3 regions of the Peribacillus sp. NPDC097895 genome follow, and region 2 is predicted to be linked to each of the others. Evidence: predicted binding sites of a transcription regulator. Region 2 holds the regulator's gene; each other region holds the start of a gene.
What was found. Region 2 encodes Rex, which represses fermentation and respiration genes when NADH is low (regulators of the CRP and FNR family bind a similar motif). Its sites were predicted from a motif close to TTGTGAAATATTTCACAA; they were not measured.
Positions count from the first base shown of each region.

Region 1 (7,626 bases), on a different contig from region 2:
TAGGTTACGTCGTGAAAAGGTTGGGATAATCTCACTAAAAAGACCAAATGCAGGCAAGATTAAGATATATACTTCAGGATGTCCCCAAACCCAGAACAGGTTAGCCCAAAGCATATCCATACCGCCTTCAGTCATTGTGAAAAACTTGGTTGCGAATAGTCGATCCATTGTTCCCATGATAAGCGCCACTGTTAATACAGGGAATGCGAAAATGATAATAATGCTTGTGACTAAAGCAGACCATGTAAACATTGGCATTTTCATTAATGTCATACCGGGTGCTCTCATTTTAAGAATAGTCGTCAAAAAGTTAATCCCCGTCATTAATGTACCTATTCCGGCTATTTGAATACCAATCATATAATAATTCGTTCCAACATGAGGGCTAAATTCATTACCTGCAAGCGGGAAATAAGATGACCACCCTGCATCAGGCGAACCACCAATTACAAAAGAGATGTTGAATAGCATCGCACCCATAAAAAATAACCAGAAACTTATGGCATTTAGACGTGGGAATGCTACATCCCGGGCTCCAATTTGTAATGGCACGACGAAATTCATTAAGGCCATAATGTACGGCATCGCCATAAAGAGAATCATCACAACCCCGTGTGTTGAAAAAATTTCATTATAGTGCTGTGAATCTAATAATTTGTTATCCGGTACGGCAAGTTGCGCACGCATCATCACAGCATCTACCCCACCACGAAATAGCATTAACAAAGCAGATATTAGATACATAATACCTATTCTTTTATGATCGACTGTTGTTAGCCAACCACTCCATAAATAAAACCATTTTTTAAAGTGGGTTAAACCAAAAATGATCAAGAGAACAGTAACACCAATGGCCACCATTGATGAGTAAATGACGGGACTAGGATTAGGTATAAGAAATCTAGAGAAAAAACCCATACTTTTGTGTTTCCTTTCTGAAAATATTTTTCTTGAGATAGACTAAGAAATTATTCATGATTGTGTGCTGATTTTTCTTTACTATTACTTGACTTATGATCATGCTCCATATGTTCACCTTTTGAATTCGTGTTAGAGTCACTTGATCCATGATGATGTCCAGCATTTTCTCCTTCTGGAGCTGGTGAGAAGTCTAAATGAGTTCCAGTAAACGTTAACTGTCCCTCATGACCCGGTTTTAATAATTCATTGAATCTTACTTCAGTAATAGGTTTCGCAGTTTCTTTAACTTCCTTTACCCATTCATCAAACTTATCTTGAGACATCGCTTCGACGTGGAACGTATTTTCAGCGAATCCTTTCCCACTAAAGTTTGCATTTCGTCCCATCATTTCGCCTGATTCGTCCGCTGCTAAGTGTAATGTGGTCACCATGTTAGACATGGCATATTTTTGACCGCCAAGTTGTGGAATCCAGAAACTCGTGATAGGCCCGAATGAATAAAGTTTAAATTCAAGTGGTCGATTTGTTGGAATATACAAGTAGTTTACTGTCTCGATATCGTTTTCTGGATAACTAAAATGCCACTTCCAGTCAGATGAAGAAGCGTAAATAACTAATGGATCTTGACCTTTGTACCCTTCCGGAGTGGCTTCCACTTTATTGTTGGAAATTACAGAAACAACGGAGAAGAAAATGACGATTAAAATTGGCACCCCAACAATAATCGTTTCAACAACATGATTCCCTTCAATGTAGGGTGGTTCATAATCTTTAGGTAGTTTAGAGTCACGGTATTTGATTAACACAAAGACTAAAATAGCACAAACAACAATAACAATAACCGCCATGATCGCAATTGATAGCCAAATCACATTGGCTTGCGTTTGGGCTTGAGGTCCTTTAGGATCTAAGACCGCTAATGATTCACAGCCAGAAAGCACATTGACTATGGTAGAAAGAATAGCCAATAAAACCCATTTTGTTTTCATATAAGTATCCTTTCTTTTAAGATTTTATTTCTAAGTTATCCACAAACGATGAAGTTATCCCAAAAAATGTTTATTAAGAAACTTCTCACAATGACATTTATAGGCGGGATGAATATGTATAAATGCATTTGGGGAATATTCAAAGTAAGGGAAGTGAAAATGAAAATTTAAAATGGTGGCAATTGTCCTTAATAGGGGTTGGCTGCACTATTGGTACTGGATTTTTTCTTGGATCGGCCATTGGAATAATCATAACAGGCCCTTCAATTGTCCTTCCTTTACGACAGCCGCAGGGATCTTAATTTTGTTCAATTGGTCATTCACTATTATTTCTGCTCTTCATATTTTGAAAATAAAAATTAGTTGTTTTAACAGTGCTTTTTCATCTACCCTAATACCCATTGAAGAAATTTCAAAAAACCTCTCCAAAGAAGCTTCCAAAATAATATATCTCAATTTATCGCTTGCTTCCTTCAGAATTCCGCGTCACCACGGAAAGCAACCGCTAATTATGCTTTCACTGTTCGAGATATGCACCCCATAGACCTCACCGCCGGGCGCAAAGAAAAAAACCTCACCAAAAAAAGTAGGTGAGGCAACTTCTAATTATTTTGTTATTACCCAAAATCAAAATAATTCCGCTTTAATAACCTTTTCATGTTCATTAACTCCAAGTACTTTGTCTGTTTTGCAAGCTGTTTCGTATCGATTAAAAATAGTTGATTTTCAATTTCTTTCACTATTTCATCATTTTGAAAAAGAGCATCGCAATTTTCACAATGGGATGAAGGGGTTTCAGTAATTTCAACCGCCCTCGTTCCGTCCGGCAGTTCCCAGTACACTGTACCCTCTACCGAAGTAAGCTTTCCTTTCTCACACCATGGACACGTCTCCACTCTATTCATCTCCCTTTGGAGTGCTCTTTTTTTGCTGTGCCTGAAACTTCTTTTCTTTTAACAGATCTCTCTTTTCACGTTGATTTTTCAATGTAGCATGTTCTGGGTTGGTCACGTATTTTTCCCGTCGGTTCATTCGCTTCAGTCCTTCAGGCACTAAATTGAATTGCTTGTCGTTCATTAAGCCGGAAACACCTATATCTGACCGTTTTTCTTCCATATCAGGATATACCCCTTTAAAATAATCATCTGCAAGTCCAGGAGTATAATGCTCTGGTTCAGGATATGTTGTTATCACACCTTCAAAATTTCGGAGCACCGTTTTGGTGGGGGATTGTGAGAGGATATAATTCGGCTGCAGTGTAATTTTCCCTCCCCCTCCTGGAGCATCGACGACAAATGTAGGAACGGCATAACCTGATGTATGTCCGCGGAGTCCCTCTATGATTTCAATCCCTTTTGATATGGGAGCCCTGAAATGACCGATGCCTTCCGAGAGATCGCACTGATAAATATAGTAAGGCCGGACTCGAATCTTGACAAGGTCATGCATCAGCTTTTTCATGATTGCGACACTGTCATTTATCCCTGCTAATATAACAGCCTGATTGCCAACCGGTACACCTGCATCGGCAAGCATCTCACACGCTTTCTTCGACTCTTCGGTAATTTCTATCGAGGTATTGAAGTGAGTATTCAACCAAATCGGATGATACTTTTTTAAAATGGTACATAAATTTTCCGTGATTCTTTGAGGAAAGACAACTGGGGCCCGCGTACCAATCCTGATTATTTCAACGTGAGGTATTTCCCTTAAGTTTTTGATGATATATTCAAGGATCGTGTCGTTAATCAATAATCCGTCCCCACCGGATATAAGGACATCCCGAACTGCTGGTGTATCACGTATATAGCCGATTGCAGCATCTAATTGTTTTTTGGGCACGCCCATCCCGATTTGTCCTGAAAAGCGTCTTCTCGTACAATAACGGCAGTACATGGAGCACTGATTCGTCACCAAAAAAAGGACTCGATCAGGGTATCGATGGGTAAGGCCCGGGACAGGGGAATCCTCATCTTCATGAAGGGGATCTTCCATGTCATATTTGGTTTTATGCATTTCTTCCGAGATGGGGACCGATTGCATTCTGATAGGACATCGCGGGTCATCTTTATTCATCAACGAAGCGTAATATGGGGTGATATTCAATGGGATGGTTTTAGTGGAAATCCTTACGCCTTCCTCTTCATCCGGAGTCAGGTTAATCACTTTTTTCAAATCATCAACAGTTCGGATAGTATTCGTAAGCTGCCACAGCCAGTTGTTCCATTGTTCTTCGGTTACATCTTTCCATAGCTCTATATCTTTCCAATTGCGCTCTGGCTTATATAAGTCAAATAACATGGTAATACCTCCTGAGTTATGATAGTAGTATTAAATGCAAGAAGGGTGCCAAAATGACCCGAAAATTCACTTGCCATAAAAAAAATTCCGGACTGCAGACTGCAATCCGGATGTTTCTCCATTCAAATATGTTTTTTTATTTTATATTGCAGTGTCTGCCGTGGAATCTGCAATAGCTTCGATGCCTGAAATACATTTCCATTTGTTTGAAGAAGGGCTTCTGTAATCAATTTTGTTTCGATTTCCATCATGGCCTCACGAAGCGGAAGTATTTTTTCTGATGAAGGGGAACGTTTTTTTAAGAACTGGGGCAAATCTTCAAGGTTCAAAACCTCCATCTCCGTATGGTTCATCATGAATTCAATCGTATGCTTAAGCTCCCTTACATTTCCTGGCCAATGATATTTCTGAAAAAAAACCTTTGTCTTCTCATCCATTCCTTTAATGGACAATCCTAATTCCCTGTTAAATATTGATATGAAATGGTCTGTAAGGAGCTCAATATCATCAGCACGCTCCCTTAGCGGAGGCAGCTCATAGCTCAATACATTTAATCGGTAAAATAAATCAGGTCTTAGCTTGTTTTCCGAGACGGCCTTTTTAGGATCTATATTCATCGCTGCCATGATCCTGACGTCCACCTGCACACTCTTAGCGCCGCCTATCCTCCTGATGAATCCTTCTTCAAGCACACGCAAAAGCTTTGCCTGCAAGTCAATCGGCATCGATTGCAATTCATCCAGAAACAACGTTCCCCCGTTAGCTAATTCAAATAATCCCTGACGTTCGACAGCCCCGGTGTAACTGCCTTTAGCCGTACCGAATAATAGCGATTCCAACAAATTTTCCGGCAAGGCTGCACAATTTTGCGCGATGAATGGTTCTTTTCTGCGGCTGGAATCCTGATGGATGCTTTGAACAAAAAGCTCTTTTCCTACACCGCTTTCACCATATACCAACACCGATGATGAAGAACGGGCAGCCTTTTTTCCGTGTGATATCAAGCTTCTGAATAGAGAATCACTAGTTAAGATATCAGTGAACGAATACAGTCCGCTTTTCCCATCCACCTCTTTCTTCTCAGGACTTTTGATTGTCTTGAGCGAGCTTTCCAGGTCAGCTAACCGTTCAGATAGTTGCTTTAGACTTGAATAATCCTTAGCAATTTCTATTGCACCTATCATAAACCCATCAACATATATGGGCAGCGTCGTATTTAGCGTCTCGATGATTCGCCCATGTGCATTTACATACGATTGGCTATAGTTGTAGATTGGTTTTTCGGATTTAATGACACGGAGTAAGGTCGATGATTTGTGATTCAAAGAAGGAAAGGCTTCAAGCAACGGTTTCCCAAGTACCTCACTTCTTTTCATTCCATCATGATTGGCAGCCACTCCGTTATAAAAGATGGTCTGTCCTTTTGGATCAATCACATGAATGCCTTCATCAATGGTTTCTAATATCGCTTCCAATACTTCACTTGTATTAAAAAATTCACTTGGCAAGATATCCCTCCTCAAGTAGGTTCTTGCTAGATGTATATGAGGGAAATGCCGAAAACTTGTCATGAACCGCCTAAAAATGAGCAATCATGTATAATTTTTCACCCAAAGATTCATGTCTTCAAGTTTTTCGAAGATGTAACAATTATTGGCCAAACGTCCGCGATATGAATAACCATGCTGGTGAAGTGCAGCGTTCATGCCGAATGAGAGTGATCGTGCAATTGAATAGATACAATAAATTTCATGCGAAATTAGATAATCTTCAAGCGCTGCAATCAAGTGCTTCATCAAACCGTACTGCCGATGTTCCGGCAATGTTGCACAATCAGTGATTTCCGCATTATGGTAAAAGGCATCAATTTCTGCTGAAGCCGCACTGACGATCTTACCCTCATGGACAAAAATATAAAAAACCGTTCCATTTTCCATGCATTTTTGTACATATACCGGATCATTCATCGGAGTGGGATACACTTTGAATACCTTTCCATACAATTGTGCAAGCTGAAGTGCATCTGAAACTTCTGCCTTTCGCCCTTGATAAGCTGAATGCAAAACATCCAGTTCTGATTTTATCGGCAGATTCAGAACATCGGTGAGGAGTCGATCTTCCTTTTCCCATTCCTCACTGTTTCGCCTATCATTCCTAATATACTTAACAAGAAAGAAACAATCGCTTCCCAAGAAGAACTTATCAATGCTTCCTTCATATAAGAAGCCCTGAGCAAGTAAATCCAGAACATTTTCTTTGCGTGCCTTGAAGATGATTTTCTCTGCCGATATGCCCTTGGCCACCTTCAAAGATTCCTCTATGCATTCTTGAAAATGACCGAGATAATCTTCAACCCTGACCCGCTTATTAAAATGGTCGATCGTAATATGTATGGTGGACCGTGGCTTTTGAATTCTTCTTTCAATAATTCCCGTTTCCATTTGTTTCGCTCCTTTCACATCTATCGATTATTGTAGCAAAAGGCCTGACCCCCTTTTTAGAATCAGACCCATGGGAACATGCTTATTTCTGTTCCACCCCACACCATTCAATAATGGTCAATGCGATGATTTCTGCGGTTTTCATCATTTTATCCACTTCAATATATTCGTTCGAATCATGTGCCAGCTTCGTCTCCCCTGGTCCAAATACAACTACGGGGGTTGATCCAACCGATGATAGATACCCCCCATCCGTCGCCCAAGGGGAGGCTTCGACAAGTGGTTCTTCACCCACCACTTTTTCATAGCATGTGCCAATGGTTTTCATAAGGGAATGATCGATTTCGAGATTGCCAGGAAGCCATCTTGCACCAAACCATTCTAATTCAATCGGTTTTTCTATGAACCATGCATCATTCTGGTTTAGAGCCTCGATTCGCCGTACCAGCGAGCTTTGTGCCTCTTCCATGGTTTCTGTCGGGGCAATGCCGAATCTACCTTCAAGGACGGCCGTATCCGGCACAGAAGAAGGCCAATTCCCGCTTTGAATGCTTCCTATGTTGATTGGAATGGGGATGGTAATATTTTTATAGAGTGAATGTCGAAGTGACTCATTTCTTTCTTGTTCAAGCTTCCTGATTTCTTTCATTACACCAACTGCTTTATCTATTGCACTAACTCCTTCATACCTTGTGCCTCCATGTGCAGACTTGCCTTTTATTTTGAGGCGAAACCACATCGAACCTTGCTGTAAAGGAAATAGTTTCATATTGGTGGGTTCCGGAATGATTGCCCCATCAGCTTTATACCCACGTATGACTGCCGCAAGTGTACCGGCACCGCCGCTTTCCTCTTCAATCACACTCTGAAATATCAAGTCTCCCTTCAATTGGATGCCAGAATCGACGATTGCTTCAATTGCTAGCAATAAAGAAACATTGCCGCCTTTCATATCTGTCGTTCCCCGCCCAAAC
Region 1 is NZ_JBNNSH010000001.1:1,541,536-1,549,161, reverse strand. Features, by position in the region: gene qoxB (cytochrome aa3 quinol oxidase subunit I) at 1-918, opposite strand, end outside; gene qoxA (cytochrome aa3 quinol oxidase subunit II) at 969-1,910, opposite strand; partial or broken gene ACQKMH_RS07470 (amino acid permease) at 2,033-2,185, shown strand; gene ACQKMH_RS07465 (YokU family protein) at 2,528-2,806, opposite strand; gene ablA (lysine 2,3-aminomutase) at 2,808-4,211, opposite strand; gene ACQKMH_RS07455 (sigma-54 interaction domain-containing protein) at 4,334-5,719, opposite strand; gene ablB (putative beta-lysine N-acetyltransferase) at 5,804-6,652, opposite strand; gene ACQKMH_RS07445 (peptidase) at 6,735-7,626, opposite strand, start outside.
Region 1: qoxA (cytochrome aa3 quinol oxidase subunit II) is a predicted target of Rex. The motif match lies at 1,984-2,001, and genes of this name have one in related genera.

Region 2 (7,626 bases):
CGGAAGCGTTAGGCGATTTAGCCATATTTGCTCCTGTACAGTCCTTTAACTCAAGACCAAGCGAACTGGCCTTTATTGGTCTTAACAAGACTGAAGAGGATATTCACCAGTTTGTACCAAACTATATTCGCATGGCTGAAGCGGAAGCTAAGTGGCTCGAACAGCAGGGGAAATAAAAAAGGAAAGCGACCGATTATTATGAGTAAAACATTGACGTTCCGAAAAATGAAAACGGAAGATATCGACCAAGTGCTACACGTGGAAAAACAGTCCTTCACTTTACCTTGGAGCCGGGAAGCTTTTTTTAATGAATTGAATCACAATCAATATGCCGTATATATGGTGATTGAGGATGAAGGGAAAATTGCCGGTTATTGCGGCGCGTGGATCGTCATAGATGAATCGCACATTACCAACATAGCGATTTTACCTGAATATCGAGGGCAAAAGCTTGGGGAAGCATTGCTTCGGAAGATGATTGAAATCTCCATTTCCATGGGTGTGGTAAGGATGACGCTTGAAGTTCGTGTCAGTAATGCAGTAGCCATTTCACTCTATGAAAAACTAGGTTTTCAAAAGGGTGGAATCCGTAAAAATTATTATACAGATAATCAAGAAGATGCTTATGTTATGTGGGTGAATTTTTCATGAAAACAGATCAACTTATATTAGGAATCGAAACGAGCTGTGACGAAACGGCAGCAGCTGTCATAAAAAATGGAACAGAGATATTGAGCAATGTCGTGGCTTCACAAATTGAAAGCCATAAACGTTTTGGCGGTGTCGTCCCTGAAATAGCTTCCCGCCACCATGTAGAGCAAATTACGATTGTTCTTGAAGAAGCGCTGCTTCAGGCAGGTGTGACATATGAAGATTTAGATGCTATTGCCGTTACAGAAGGCCCTGGTCTTGTAGGGGCACTATTAATAGGAGTGAATGCGGCAAAGGCTGTAGCTTTTGCACATGGAATTCCAATTGTCGGTACGCATCATATAGCGGGCCATATATACGCAAATAGACTTATTCAAGAAATCCAATATCCCGCCCTCTCTTTAGTCGTTTCTGGAGGACATACCGAATTGGTGCTTTTAGAAGAACCAGGTTCTTTCAAGGTGATAGGGGAGACGCGGGATGATGCAGCAGGAGAGGCATATGATAAGGTGGCTCGAACTTTGGGGCTCCCTTATCCTGGAGGACCTCATATCGATAGGCTTGCACAAGAGGGCTCACCTTCATTGAAACTGCCTCGGGCTTGGTTGGATGATAGCTATGACTTTTCTTTCAGCGGATTGAAATCAGCTGTAATCAACACTTTGCATAATGCAGAACAGCGTGGGGAAATAATTGAACCTAAAGATTTAGCGGCTAGTTTCCAAGCAAGTGTTATAGAAGTACTTGTAACGAAAACGGTGAAGGCTGCCAAGGAATATAATGTGGAACAGGTTTTGCTTGCCGGAGGAGTTGCGGCAAATAAAGGCCTGAGGGAAGCGTTAACGGAAGCTTTTAAGGTTATGCCTATGGACATATCCATTCCGCCCCTCTACCTTTGTACGGACAATGCAGCCATGATCGGTGCTGCTGGCAGTGTCATGTTCGAAAAAGGAAAGCGCTCTGGATTAGATTTGAACGGAAACCCAGGATTGGATATAGAAGCATTTTAATGCAAGTGAAGACAGGATGCCTAAAATCGGCATCCTGTCTTTTTTATCCTGTGTATAAAAAAATAGAATATTCTGTGGATAATTATTTTTGATAAACAAACTGCATGTGTATAAACACGTGTTTTTGTGGATAAGTGGATATGTTTCTGTGGATAATGTGAATAACTCAAATTATCGGCTTGTGCACGGTAAGTGTTTTGTTAACAAGTATGTGGATAACTTTGAAGAAACAGAAAAGAAAAGACCGAGTCATTTAACTCGGTCCATTGTCATTCTTCCAATTCGGCCCATTCTTCGAGAAGCTGGTCTAGTGTTTCCTGTGCTTTATCAAGATTTGTTTGGACTTCCATTACTTTTTCATGGTCTTGGAAGACATTTGGATCACAAAGTAGTTCATTGTATTCGTTTATTTCGATTTCAAGCAACTCCATCGCTGCCTCGATTTCCTCAATGCGCCGTTTTCGCTGACGTTCAGCTTTTTTTGCTTCTTTATCGATTTTGTAATTTGTTTTTTCTGCGGCTACATCTATTGTTTTTGCTTTATTCTCTTGTTCAAGTGCTTTGATTTCCGCTTGCTCCTGTTTTTTCTCTACATAGTAATCATAATCGCCGAGGAATTCTTCGTTACCGTCTTTGGAGAGCTCGATCACTTTAGTTGCTATCCGATTTATGAAATAACGGTCATGTGAGACGAAAAGAATAGTTCCCGGATAATCAATCAATGCATTTTCCAGCACCAATTTACTGTCGAGATCTAAATGGTTCGTTGGCTCATCCAGAATTAAAAAATTCCCTTTTTCCATCATCATTTTGGCCAGGGCAAGCCGGGCCTTTTCGCCGCCGCTTAGTGTGGAGACGGTCTTCAAAACATCGTCCCCGCTAAAAAGGAAATTACCGAGTACCGTACGTATATCCTTTTCAGGTTTAAGGGGATAGTCATCCCATAATTCATTGAGTACGCGTTTATTGGAAATCAGATTTGCTTGTTCCTGATCATAGTAGCTGACTTCAACATTCGTTCCAAAACGGAAACTTCCGGAACGTGCCGGAAGCTTAGAGATGATTGTTTTCAATAACGTTGATTTCCCGACACCATTCGGGCCAACAAGAGCAATGCTTTCGCCCTTTGTCATGCGGGAATTTATATTTTTTGATACCGTTTCTCCTTCATAGCCTATTGCCAAGTCCTGAAGATGAAGTACTTCGTTTCCGCTTTGCCTTTCAATCTGGAATGAAAAATTAGCGGATTTTTCATCACCTTGCGGCTTGTCCAATACATCCATCTTTTCGAGCTGTTTGCGTCTGCTTTGTGCCCTTTTCGTAGTGGAGGCTCTTGTGATATTACGTTGGACAAAGTCACGAAGCTTTTCGATTTCCCCTTGTTGTTTCTCGAACAGCTTCATGTCCCGCTCATAATCTTCCGCTTTTCCCTCTAGGTAAGAACTATAATTACCATAGTATTTCTTCATGTTATTCCGGGAAATTTCATATACCTGATTTACAACTTTATCTAAAAAATAGCGGTCATGGGAAACAATAAGAACAGCTCCTTGGTAACTCTGTAAATACTGTTCAAGCCAAGAGAGGGTTTCGATATCCAAATGGTTCGTTGGCTCATCCAGAATCAAAATATCCGGTTTCCTTAAAAGCAGCTTCCCTAAAGCAAGTCTTGTTTTTTGCCCACCGCTTAAAGTGGAAATTAGGGTAGAATAGTCAAAGTCGGCAAACTGGAGTCCATGCAATACCGAACGGATATCCGCTTCATATTGATAACCGCCCTTCTCTTTGAAGGTGATCATCAAAGTGTCATATTCATTTAATACTTTTTGATAAAGTCCTTCATTCTCAAAGATGTCAGGTCTGGCCATATCAGCCTCAATTCGCCGCAGTTCCTTTTCTTGCTCCATAAGATCCTTGAATACCGTCAGCATCTCATCCCAAATGGTCAGCTCGGATTCCAATCCCGTATCCTGAGCCATATAGCCGATGGTGACGCCTTTTGGCTTGATGATTTCACCACCATCATGGGAAAGCTGCCCGGCTATGATTTTCAGCAGAGTCGATTTACCAGCGCCATTTCGGCCAACAAGTGCAATTCGATCTTTATTTTGAACTTCGAGCTTCATATTTGATAAAATAAGTTCAGCTCCATAATATTTCGATAGTTGATTGATTTGTAATAAAATCATAGATTTCACCTCAATTGATTATTGTTAGTGTAACGTATTATAGTTATTATCGGCAACAGCTTGGTTCCGAGCTAAAAACAAGCTGTTACATAAAGTGGAATAATAGTGTATGATTTAGGAGGGGTTACTTAAATGGGAGACTTGACGCATTTTAATGAACAAGGCAGGGCCAAAATGGTTGATGTGAGTGCGAAGCCCGAAACATCCCGGACCGCAATAGCTCAATCGAGCATTTTATTGAATGAAGAAATATATGAATTGGTCACCAACCAAAAAATGAAAAAAGGCGATGTATTGGCTGTTGCACAGGTTGCAGGAATCATGGCCAGCAAAAATACATCCAATATAATTCCGATGTGCCATCCCATTCCTCTGCAAGGGGTCAATATAGCCTTTGATTGGGAAAAAGAAGATCAAGGATATAGGCTTAGGATTGAAACGGAAGCTAAGACAAAAGGAAGTACAGGTGTGGAAATGGAAGCGTTAACAGCTGCATCCGTAACTGCTTTGACTATTTATGACATGTGTAAGGCCATTGATAAAGGAATGGTAATCGGGCCTACATTCTTAGTGGAGAAAACAGGTGGAGTGTCCAGTAGCGATTATAAAAGACAAGTAAATCAAAAAGATAGAGAGTAGAAATTAAGTTGAAAAGCATGTGTGAAGGCGGGGAAGAATGATGAACCATGACCCAAAGATACCGCAGGCAACGGCCAAAAGGTTGCCATTGTATTATCGATTTTTAAAGAACTTACATTCCTCAGGCAAACAAAGAGTTTCCTCTGCAGAGCTAAGCGAAGCTGTAAAAGTGGATTCTGCTACAATTCGCCGTGATTTTTCCTACTTTGGCGCGCTTGGGAAAAAAGGCTACGGCTATAATGTCAATTATTTATTATCCTTCTTTAGAAAAACACTAGATCAAGATGAACTGACAAAAGTCGCTTTAATCGGTGTAGGAAATTTAGGGACTGCTTTTTTAAATTACAATTTCATGAAAAATAATAATACAAAGATTGAAATGGCATTTGAGGTTTCTGAAGATAAGGTCGGCAAGATAATAGCAGATGTGCCAATTTATCATATGGATCAAATTGATACACTATTGCAGGAAAACAATATTACTGCAGCTATTTTGACAGTACCTGCACAAGTGGCCCAGACGATAACCGATCGTTTAGTCAAAGCCGATATAAAAGGAATATTGAATTTCACTCCCGCACGGCTGACGGTACCCCCATCGATTAGGGTTCACCACATTGACCTGGCGGTGGAGCTTCAGTCTCTCATCTACTTTTTGAAGCATTATCCTGTAGTGGAAGAAGCTGCATTGGAGGAATAAAAAGAAAAACGCTGCAACTTCGCAGCGTTTTTCTTATTTTTTCTTATTTTTTTGTGCGGCTTTAATCTTAAAGTGCAGCATGATCATCCGTAATCCCGATCCAAAATCAAGGGTAGCAATAAGGATAAGTATATAGGCAAAGATTCCCCATCCTGATGAACTGACGGATTGAATCGCGATCGCTGTAAAAAGAGCTCCTAAGCCAGCATAGATGATTCCCATGAATAAAGGTGACTGACGTTTCATAATAAACCTCCGATGAAGGCCTGTGCAGTATCTAACATCTTCTCAATATCTTCACGATAGACCACTTGAAAGACGATAACAAGCGTATTCATCGCAACATGTGCGCATATGGACACGAGAATGCGTCCCGTGTGCTTATAAAGGAAAGCAAAGGTAAAACCCATTGCCGTATATAAAAGAAGATGTTCAAATTCACCATGCGCCAAGCCGAATATAACTGAGCTGAGTAAAGCTGAAATAAAGAAGTTAAAGCGTTTATGAAGTGATCCGAAAATGATTTTTCGAAAAATGATTTCTTCCAATATTGGTCCTATTACTGAAGTGACGAAAATGACCAAGGGGACTTTGTAAATGAGTGAAATGAGCTGCTGTGTATTCTCCGATTCAGACTCCACCCCAAGCATTTGTTCAATGCTCCCAGCAATGGTTTGAGAGAAAAGAGCCAAGAAAATACCTGCTATTGCCCAAAATATGGACATGGGAATCGAGGCTTGATCTTTTCTGTCTATCTTTTCCCTCATATCTTTTCTCATTAATAAAAGAATCAATGATAGAGCAACTAGAAAGCTGAATACAATCCAGTATGCGGCTGACTTCACTTCAAGTTCATCAGCAGGCATTCCGGTTGAAGATCCGATCAGCATGAAAATGGGTACCCCAACAATACTGGATAATTGCATGGCAATGTAGGTGATGATGACGAACCAATATTCTTTTTTCAAAAATGAAAACTCCTTTTATTAAGTCACCCATTTGATATATAACGTTCCTGACATGGGGACAATCTATAAACGCATACTCCAAAATGGTATCAAATATTAGGACAGAACACCACTTAAAGGTACCCCTTAGAAAACATTTCAGTTACTAATCATTATGCTAAAGTAGTATACCCGTAATTTATCAGAAATTAATAAAAAATTTTCGATAAGATACTTGCAAAAAAGGCTCGGTTTATTTAATATTATAAATGTGTTAGCACTCGATGATGAAGAGTGCTAATAATCATGAAACAAATATCAAGAGAATATGAGGAGGTTGTTTCACTTGTTAAAACCATTAGGTGATCGCGTTATTATTGAACTAGTTCAATCTGAAGAAAAAACTGCAAGCGGTATTGTTCTTCCTGATACTGCAAAAGAAAAGCCACAAGAAGGTAAGGTAGTGGCAGTTGGCACTGGCCGTGTTCTTGAAAATGGCGAACGTGTTGCTTTAGAGGTTGCCCAAGGCGATCTAATTATCTTCTCAAAATATGCAGGTACTGAAGTTAAATACGAAGATACTGAATACTTAATTTTACGTGAAAGCGACATTCTAGCTGTAATCGGCTAATTATACATCATACTTAACTGAACGAAAAATTTCTTAAAATTTTAGGGAGGTACTTATAAATGGCTAAAGAAATTAAATTTAGTGAAGAAGCCCGCCGCTCGATGCTTCGTGGTGTGGACGCACTTGCAGATGCAGTTAAAGTAACGCTTGGACCAAAAGGTCGTAACGTGGTTCTTGAGAAAAAATTTGGTTCACCGCTTATCACAAATGACGGTGTAACAATCGCTAAAGAAATCGAATTGGAAGATGCATTCGAAAACATGGGTGCGAAATTGGTTGCTGAAGTAGCAAGCAAAACAAACGATGTAGCTGGTGACGGTACAACTACTGCAACGGTTCTAGCACAAGCGATGATCCGTGAAGGTCTTAAAAACGTAACAGCTGGTGCTAACCCAATGGGAATCCGTAAAGGAATCGAGAAAGCGGTCAATACTGCCATTGCAGAATTGAAAGCCATTTCCCAACCAGTCGAAAACAAAGAATCGATTGCACAAGTTGCTGCCATCTCTTCAGCTGATGAAGAAGTGGGACAACTGATTGCAGAAGCAATGGAGCGCGTTGGTAACGACGGCGTCATTACAATCGAAGAGTCTAAAGGTTTCACAACTGAATTGGATGTTGTAGAAGGTATGCAGTTCGATCGTGGATATGCCTCTCCATACATGGTTACAGATTCAGATAAAATGGAAGCTGTCTTAGAAAATCCATATATCTTAATCACAGATAAAAAAATCACGAATATCCAAGAAATCCTTCCTGTACTTGAGCAAGTTGTTCAACAAGGGAAACCGCTATTATTGATTGCTGAAGATGTAGAAGGCGAAGCGCTTGCAACTCTTGTTGTGAACAAACTTCGTGG
Region 2 is NZ_JBNNSH010000009.1:97,328-104,953, reverse strand. Features, by position in the region: gene tsaB (tRNA (adenosine(37)-N6)-threonylcarbamoyltransferase complex dimerization subunit type 1 TsaB) at 1-176, shown strand, start outside; gene rimI (ribosomal protein S18-alanine N-acetyltransferase) at 199-651, shown strand; gene tsaD (tRNA (adenosine(37)-N6)-threonylcarbamoyltransferase complex transferase subunit TsaD) at 648-1,661, shown strand; gene ACQKMH_RS26015 (ABC-F family ATP-binding cassette domain-containing protein) at 1,931-3,850, opposite strand; gene moaC (cyclic pyranopterin monophosphate synthase MoaC) at 3,983-4,489, shown strand; gene ACQKMH_RS26005 (redox-sensing transcriptional repressor Rex) at 4,527-5,189, shown strand; gene ACQKMH_RS26000 (YdiK family protein) at 5,223-5,435, opposite strand; gene ACQKMH_RS25995 (CPBP family intramembrane glutamic endopeptidase) at 5,432-6,157, opposite strand; gene groES (co-chaperone GroES) at 6,483-6,767, shown strand; gene groL (chaperonin GroEL) at 6,827-7,626, shown strand, end outside.

Region 3 (7,626 bases), on a different contig from region 2:
TGCCACGGGTATAAAAGAAGTAGGTACAACCACCTCATTTAATTTAGAAAGGAAAGATGCAAAATGGTAAAAGTTACAGTAACAGTTGATTTCCAAGGAAAATCTTATCAAACTAACGTCCTTACTAAACCGGGTACAAATCAAGAAGAAATTTTACAACTAGCCCTTCATCAAGTAGAAAAACAATGGAAAGCATAAAAAAGCAGGCATCGTAATAGATACCTGCTTTTTTATTACCTTTTTGATGCACTATTAAAGGATCCCCTTTATAGAAATTCCCTCCCACTTAAAAGCAATTGTTTTTTCCTTCAATCTGAATAACAAGTAATTTAGAATTACACAATAAAGACTTATAAAAAAGACGGTCTTTTTAAGGACCGTCAGGTTTGTTGACAAAAGGAGTCCTATCTAACGGTTAAAACAAAGTTGATTGGAACGGGTGTGCGAGACTCCTGCGGGAAAAGCGCGTCCAATGGAGACCCCACAATCGTAAAGGAGCCGAGAGCGGACCGCCCACGAAAAGCGAGTGCCTGGAGTGGTAATCTAATGATTACATACCCTCAAAAAAAACTGTAGACAAGCTCGATTTTCATCGAGTATATCTACAGTCTGAACGATCATTTTAAGGACCGGCTTCATTAATTATTTCTATACTAAATTTCTTATTAATGGCATGGAACGTTCTTGAAGGCTATCGGAAAGCAGGCTATAAGAAATTAATTTCTTCTTGTACTGCTTGACTACATCAACGTGATCGTTGTAAATGTACACAAATAACCTAACATCCTTTTTGCCGCTTTTAGTATCAATGACTAATGGAGTCCCACTGTTCTCTGGATGTAAAAACAATTGCTCGTTACCCGGGAATATGTGATTTTTCTTTAAAAATTTAGCTTCATTAAAATAATTTATGACTTGGAGTTTTTTTTCATTTTCCAAGCGTTTTCCGTTAAAGGTTACGATAGAGTTGGCTTCGCTAAGTTCAGAATGCAGTTTAAATTTGCTCAGGATCCAATTCACTGTATCGGTCGGGAGACAGGAAACCAATATTTTAACCAAACTTAAGATAATTGTTAAAATCAAAACAGGCAATGTCATATTTCATCATCTCCGCTATGTTCTAAATTTATTGTATATAACTAATTATAACAAAGGGGCGGGTGGATTTTCATAGAAGATGTGACCGTTCTATTAACGTTTCGCTTTTCGTGAACCCCGAAATAATCCAATTTTCATGCAGCGCATTAGAAAAATATATACCCCAACCACTGCATTTAAAAGCAAAAAAACTGGACGTCATGATGACGACCAGTTTTTTTGGAATTGCTTATTGATATCCCCAAATCATTGTTAGCATTGTACCGAAAATAGTAACTAATGCAACAAATAATCCATAATAAACGTTTGTGTAAATCGATGCTTTATCTTCAGACTCTCCTGCATGCATGAACATAACAAATTGAAGTGCTGCTTGCATGAAGGCCGTCACAAGCAGGACGATCACAGCCATTTTAAGTGAGAGATCAAACACAATAACTGATAGTGCGACCAAAGTCAGAACTAGCGAAAAAGCAAATCCCATAACTTGGCCCCGTGGGAATAATTCTTTCATATTACATCATTCCTTTCAGGTAGACGAAACTGAAGATGAAAATCCAGACAACGTCCAAGAAATGCCAGTAAAGTGAAAAGATGAAAGCCTTGTTTGTTGTCTGTGGAGTCATACCGCGTTTTTTAATCTGCACGACGATGAAAGTTCCCCAGAATAAACCAAGTGTAACGTGAGCTCCATGCGTACCTAGTAGTGTGAACAAACTAGATAAGAAAGCACTTGTTTGAATCGTTGCTCCTTCATGTACATACTCCACGAACTCATAAATTTCGACTCCTAAGAAGCCTAAACCAAGAATAAGGGTGATAATGAAGAAACCAATCGTTGCTTTCTGCCTGCCAAGTCTCATTGCATTGATTCCAAGACCTATGGTAAAACTACTAGTTAAAAGAAAGATTGTTTGAAACATTAGTGTTGGGACTTTAAAAAGATGTTCCCCTGTTGGACCATTTCCAGTACCACCAACTAAGACAAAATAAGTGGCGAACAGTGTAGCGAAAAGAGCTATTTCTGCTCCCAGGAAAATCCAGAATCCAAAAATCTTTAAGCGATTTTCTTCCGTGCTATATTCTAGTGGCAGCGAGTTATCTATTTTCATTACTTAGCACCTCGCAATTTATTTTCAGTTTCTTCGATCTCTTCAACAGAGATATAACGTCCGTGATCTTTTTCGAATGAACGGTGAATCATACAAGCAAAGATACCGATCGTTGCAATGATTGCAATGATCCACATGCTGAATACCAATGCAAAGCCCCAAACGAAGAAGATACAGCTCATGATAAACGGCACGCCACTGTTATTTGGCATATGAATCTTTTCTACTTTACCGCCAAATAATTTAAAGCCTTTTTTCTTTGAATCCCAGAATGCTTCTGTAGAATCAACTGTTGGCACAATTGCAAAGTTATATTCAGGGATTGGTGTATGTGTAGCCCACTCTAGAGAACGTGCATCCCATGGATCGTTTGAGATATTTCTTGATGCATAACGAGTACTCCAATAGATATTGTACACAATAAGTGCAAAACCTATTGCTAAACCAATCGCTCCAACGAAAGAGAGCATATTCAATGGACCATATCCTGTTGATTCAGAGTACGTATACATACGACGTGCCTGCCCATCTAAACCAGTGATGAACATCGGGAAGAATGTTACATTAAAGCCGACTATAATGAACCAGAACGACCATTTTCCAATTTTTTCGCTCAACATGAAACCGAACATTTTTGGCCACCAGTACGTAAAACCGGCAAGTACGGCAAATACAGTACCTGGAATCAATACGTAATGGAAGTGAGCTACTAAGAACATTGTATTATGGTATTGGTAGTCAGCACTTGCCATGGCAAGCATAACCCCTGTTACCCCACCGAGCGTGAAAATCGGAATGAAAGCTAAAGAGTATAGCATTGGAACGGTAAACACGATTTTACCTTTCCAAAGTGTGAACAACCAGTTGAAGATCTTAACACCGGTCGGTACGGCAATTGCCATCGTTGTGATGGAGAAGATACCGTTAACCATTGCACCGTGACCCATTGTATAGAAATGGTGAGCCCATACAATGAAAGATAGTGTAGAAATAGCTACCATGGAGATAACCATCGAATTATACCCGTACAGGTTACGACGTGCAAATGTCGAAATGATTTCACTGTAAATACCGAAAGCTGGAAGAATAACTATATAAACTTCAGGATGTCCCCAAACCCAGAACAAGTTTGCCCAAAGCATATCGCTACCGCCATTGGCCATCGTAAAGAATTGAGTTCCGAATAGACGATCCATTGTCATCAACGCAAGTGCCACTGTCAATACAGGGAAAGCGAAAACGATAATGAAGTTTGTAATCAAGATAGACCATGTGAACATTGGCATTTTCATTAAGTTCAGGCCAGGTGCTCTCATTTTCAAGATAGTTACGATAAAGTTGATACCAGTCATTAATGTACCAATACCAGCGATTTGAAGTGAAATCGCGTAATAGTTCGAACCGACTGATTCACTGAAATCGTTACTTGCAAGCGGGAAGTAAGATGTCCAACCTGCATCAGGAGAACCACCGACTACGAAAGAGATGTTAAATAGCATTGCCCCCATGAAGAATAACCAGAAGCTTACTGCGTTCAGACGTGGGAATGCTACGTCACGCGCTCCAATTTGTAATGGTGTAACAATGTTCATTAACCCAATGATAAATGGCATAGCCATGAACAGGATCATGACGACCCCGTGTGTTGTAAATACCTCATTATAATGCTGTCCATCCAAAAGACCGTTATCTGGAATAGCCGTTTGGGCACGCATCATAAGAGCATCGACGCCACCGCGGAAAAGCATAAGCAGTGCTGCCAAGATGTACATGATACCAATACGTTTATGGTCAACCGTTGTTAACCACTCACGCCATAAGTAACCCCATTTTTTAAAATAGGTAATTCCGGCAACAACCGCAATCATGGTTAAACCAATAGCAACCATGGACGCATAAATTGCAGGACTTGGGTGAGGTACGGCAAATCGATCAAAGTAATCCATACTTTTGTGACTCCTTTCAGGAAAATATTCCTTATCGTGTAAAACTAGTAGTTTAATAGAACGTGAGTTAAACCCTTAATGATTGCTGTGTTCTGAATGTTCCTCGTGTGAATCCTTGGAATCATTTTCTTCAGTATCAGAAGATCCGTGGTCATGACCAGCATTTTCCCCTTCAGGAGCTGGTGAAAACTCTAAGTGAGTTCCAGTGTAAGTGGATTGTCCCACATGACCAGGTTTTAATAATTCATTGAATTTTTCCTCAGTAATCGGTTTAGCAGTAGCTTTAATTTCATCTACCCACTTATCGTAATCTTTTGCTGACAATGCATTAACGTTGAACGTTTGCTGAGCAAAACCTGAACCACTGAAGTTTGAATTTCGACCCATATACTCACCTGGTACATCAGCTGCTAAGTGCAACGTATTAACCATGTCCGACATCGCGTATTTTTGTCCTCCAAGTTGTGGAATCCAGAAACTTGAGATTGGACCGAATGAGTAAAGTTTAAATTCGATTGGTCGGTTAGTCGGTATAAACAGATAGTTGACCGTTTCGATATCTTCTTCCGGATAACTAAAATGCCACTTCCAGTTGGAAGATGAAGCGTAAATGACTAAAGGTTCTTGATCTCCGTACCCTTTAGGTGTTGCCTCAACTTCATTTGTTGTTTTAACAGTAACAACGGATAGGAAAGCGACGATCAAAATTGGGATCGCAACCCAAATTATTTCAAGAACCTTACTTCCTTCAATATGAGGTGGTTCATAATCATCACGCTGTTTGGAAGCACGATATTTCATTATCATGAAGATATACAGTACCATAACGACAAGGACGACAAAGGCCATTGTCCATATCGAAATCATAATAACATCTGCTTGTGTTGCAGCTACTGGCCCTTTAGGGTCCAAGACCATTAATGGGTTATCGCAACCGGTTAGCACAGTGGCAATTGTAAAAAGTATAGTTAATAGAGCCCACTTTATTTTCATAGTACTACCCCTTTCTTACATAATAAAATTCCAATTGGTAATTATTCGGATAAAGTGTTACCATGTTCACAAACCCGACATACCAATATTAATCCCAAGTGTAAAAAAAGACAATATAAAGTGACATCTGTCACATAAAGTTCAATAAAGAGCAGTAAGAAGATGGTAAATGAACAGAAATGTTCGAAAATCTTCAGCAAATGAAATATAATAATTGTTTAATAAATTACCTATGGAAAATTCACTTATTAGTACAGGATTGCTGACAGTTCGGTCACTTTCCGTTTAATATTATTCTAATATAATGAAATGAAATTTCCACATTTTATTCACCGCGTTTATTGCCTTAAGACTTATAAAGATTATGAATTATATTACCTATCCTGTTAATTAGGTATCTATCGTTGGAAAACATGATTTATAGCGGATTTTTTTCACTCGGCCATGGAAGTTGGTAAATGGTAGCCGCATTATACAAGATGTTGTTTCCATGCTTCAATACCCTTATGGTCCAACACTGGTCAATATTATATATATATAAGGAAATAACGAGTGTGAAATGTAATTGGCTTTATTCTCCTCGCAATACTTATTGCCCTGTCAGTATTCCTAAACAGCCGTTTAGCAGTAGTCTTGGGGGAAGTAATTCAGAGGTCAGTCAAACTAGTTACATCTAGTCAAGTTGTTTATCAATCAATATCAGTAGGACAGGACAAAAACCATTTTACAAAAAAATACATTTGGTGGTTCAAAAAACTCCGCTTTTGGAAACTCACTACTCAAAATCAACGACATCCCTTTTGTATCTTCAAAGAAAAGTGCATAAAAAAACCACAAAAAAAGGACTTTTTAAAAGTGTCCTTTTCTCGTGGATATAGTTCAAAATGCAAAGTGAAAACTTCCTGGCGTTCAGGCAGTTTGGTTTGAATGTCCAAGCACATCGTATGTATTTCAAATACAAAGGGTTACTTGAAATATTTTTTTGGTACATGACGAGTGCAGTATATTGTATTGAATGAAAAAGTTGCCAACTAATAATTAATCCAAGTCCTCCACAAAATGAAAGCGCATTCAATCATTCGGATCACTTTGACTCAATTTCTTTAGACAGGCGTTCATCCATGTTAGTAAATCTGATGATAGAATGCAAGTTCATTATGCTATATTCCTCGTTTTAGTTACTGAATTCTGTACTTCTTTTTGTTTGAGTGTTAGCCTTTGACTTCATTTTTATGATTTTAGTCGTTTCCGGTACAATTCTTTCACCTTTATGTGTTTTCATTACCATTTCTTCTGTCAGGACAAAAAATATACCAACTAGAAAAATTGCAGCTGCGCTTAGTGTGATGGCGATTCCAACGGCGGTAAATATATAATCTTTATTGTAATCGCTTACAAAGAAACTTAAAGCAAAAATAATAATTCCGATTACACAGCCTGTGCCCGATACCCATTTCACTGCATCTAACATCTTCTGATTAGCTTCCATAATTTCATCCCCTTTCTTTCTATTTTATGACATTTCACAAATTTGTCAAATCTTTTCTATATTTTAACATATTCACTATGAAAAACTTGACAAATAAAACACGCTACTATTAACTTTTAGGTATTAAAGACTATATTAAAAAATCTACAAAACAGTGTAAATGCACTATCTATTTTTTCCGATATTAACCTTTTGTATACTATTAAATAGGGGTTTATACAATTCGAACGACTCCAGGCACTCGCTTTCCCCGCAGGAGTCTCGCACACCCGCTCCAATCAACTTTGTTTTAACTTTTAGATAAAAACTTTTAGCCTAAATCTTTATTGTTACAAGTATGGTATATGTTGGATTACTTTAAGGGCACTTAAAGATTGTCGATGCAGGCGATGCTTACTTTCGCTGCCTTTAATTTAAAGAAGACGGCAAAATGGACATGGTAAGTTCCAAAATCGCCTAAAATTCAAAGGAAAAAGGGGTTCGGAATTTTTTATTCCGAACCCCTTTTGTCTACAAACTGAGGCCCCTGATGAAAAATCAGGGGCCATACCTCTTACTATGGTTTTTGCAAGGTTAACGTTACCGTTTTCTCTTCAGTACCCCGATATACTTTAACCTTTACTTTATCGCCGATTTTCTTATCTGTATATAAGTACTTCCTTAATGCAGCGGCTGTATTTATTTTCGTTCCATCAATTTCAACGATGATATCCTGTTGCTTAAGCCCTCCATTCGCCGCAGCCGATCCCGCTTCTATACTCGTCACCATTACACCGGACTTTACGGCTTCAGGAACATTTTGAATGTAATATTGCGGCAGTTCTTCCATACTGGCCAAGCTGACTCCTAAATATGGACGCGTGATTTTTCCATTTTCAATCAGCTCCGTAACAATCGGAATCACATCATTGCTTGGTATGGCAAACCCTAAGCCTTCCACACCGTTTTCGGAAATCTTCAAGCTGTTTATGCCGATCACTTCCCCAGC
Region 3 is NZ_JBNNSH010000006.1:101,708-109,333, reverse strand. Features, by position in the region: gene ACQKMH_RS23055 (BA3454 family stress response protein) at 64-198, shown strand; gene ACQKMH_RS23050 (YfmQ family protein) at 649-1,098, opposite strand; gene qoxD (cytochrome aa3 quinol oxidase subunit IV) at 1,328-1,612, opposite strand; gene qoxC (cytochrome aa3 quinol oxidase subunit III) at 1,614-2,210, opposite strand; gene qoxB (cytochrome aa3 quinol oxidase subunit I) at 2,210-4,156, opposite strand; gene qoxA (cytochrome aa3 quinol oxidase subunit II) at 4,232-5,149, opposite strand; gene ACQKMH_RS23025 (hypothetical protein) at 6,324-6,638, opposite strand; gene ACQKMH_RS23020 (S1C family serine protease) at 7,195-7,626, opposite strand, start outside.
Region 3: qoxA (cytochrome aa3 quinol oxidase subunit II) is a predicted target of Rex. The motif match lies at 5,268-5,285, and genes of this name have one in related genera.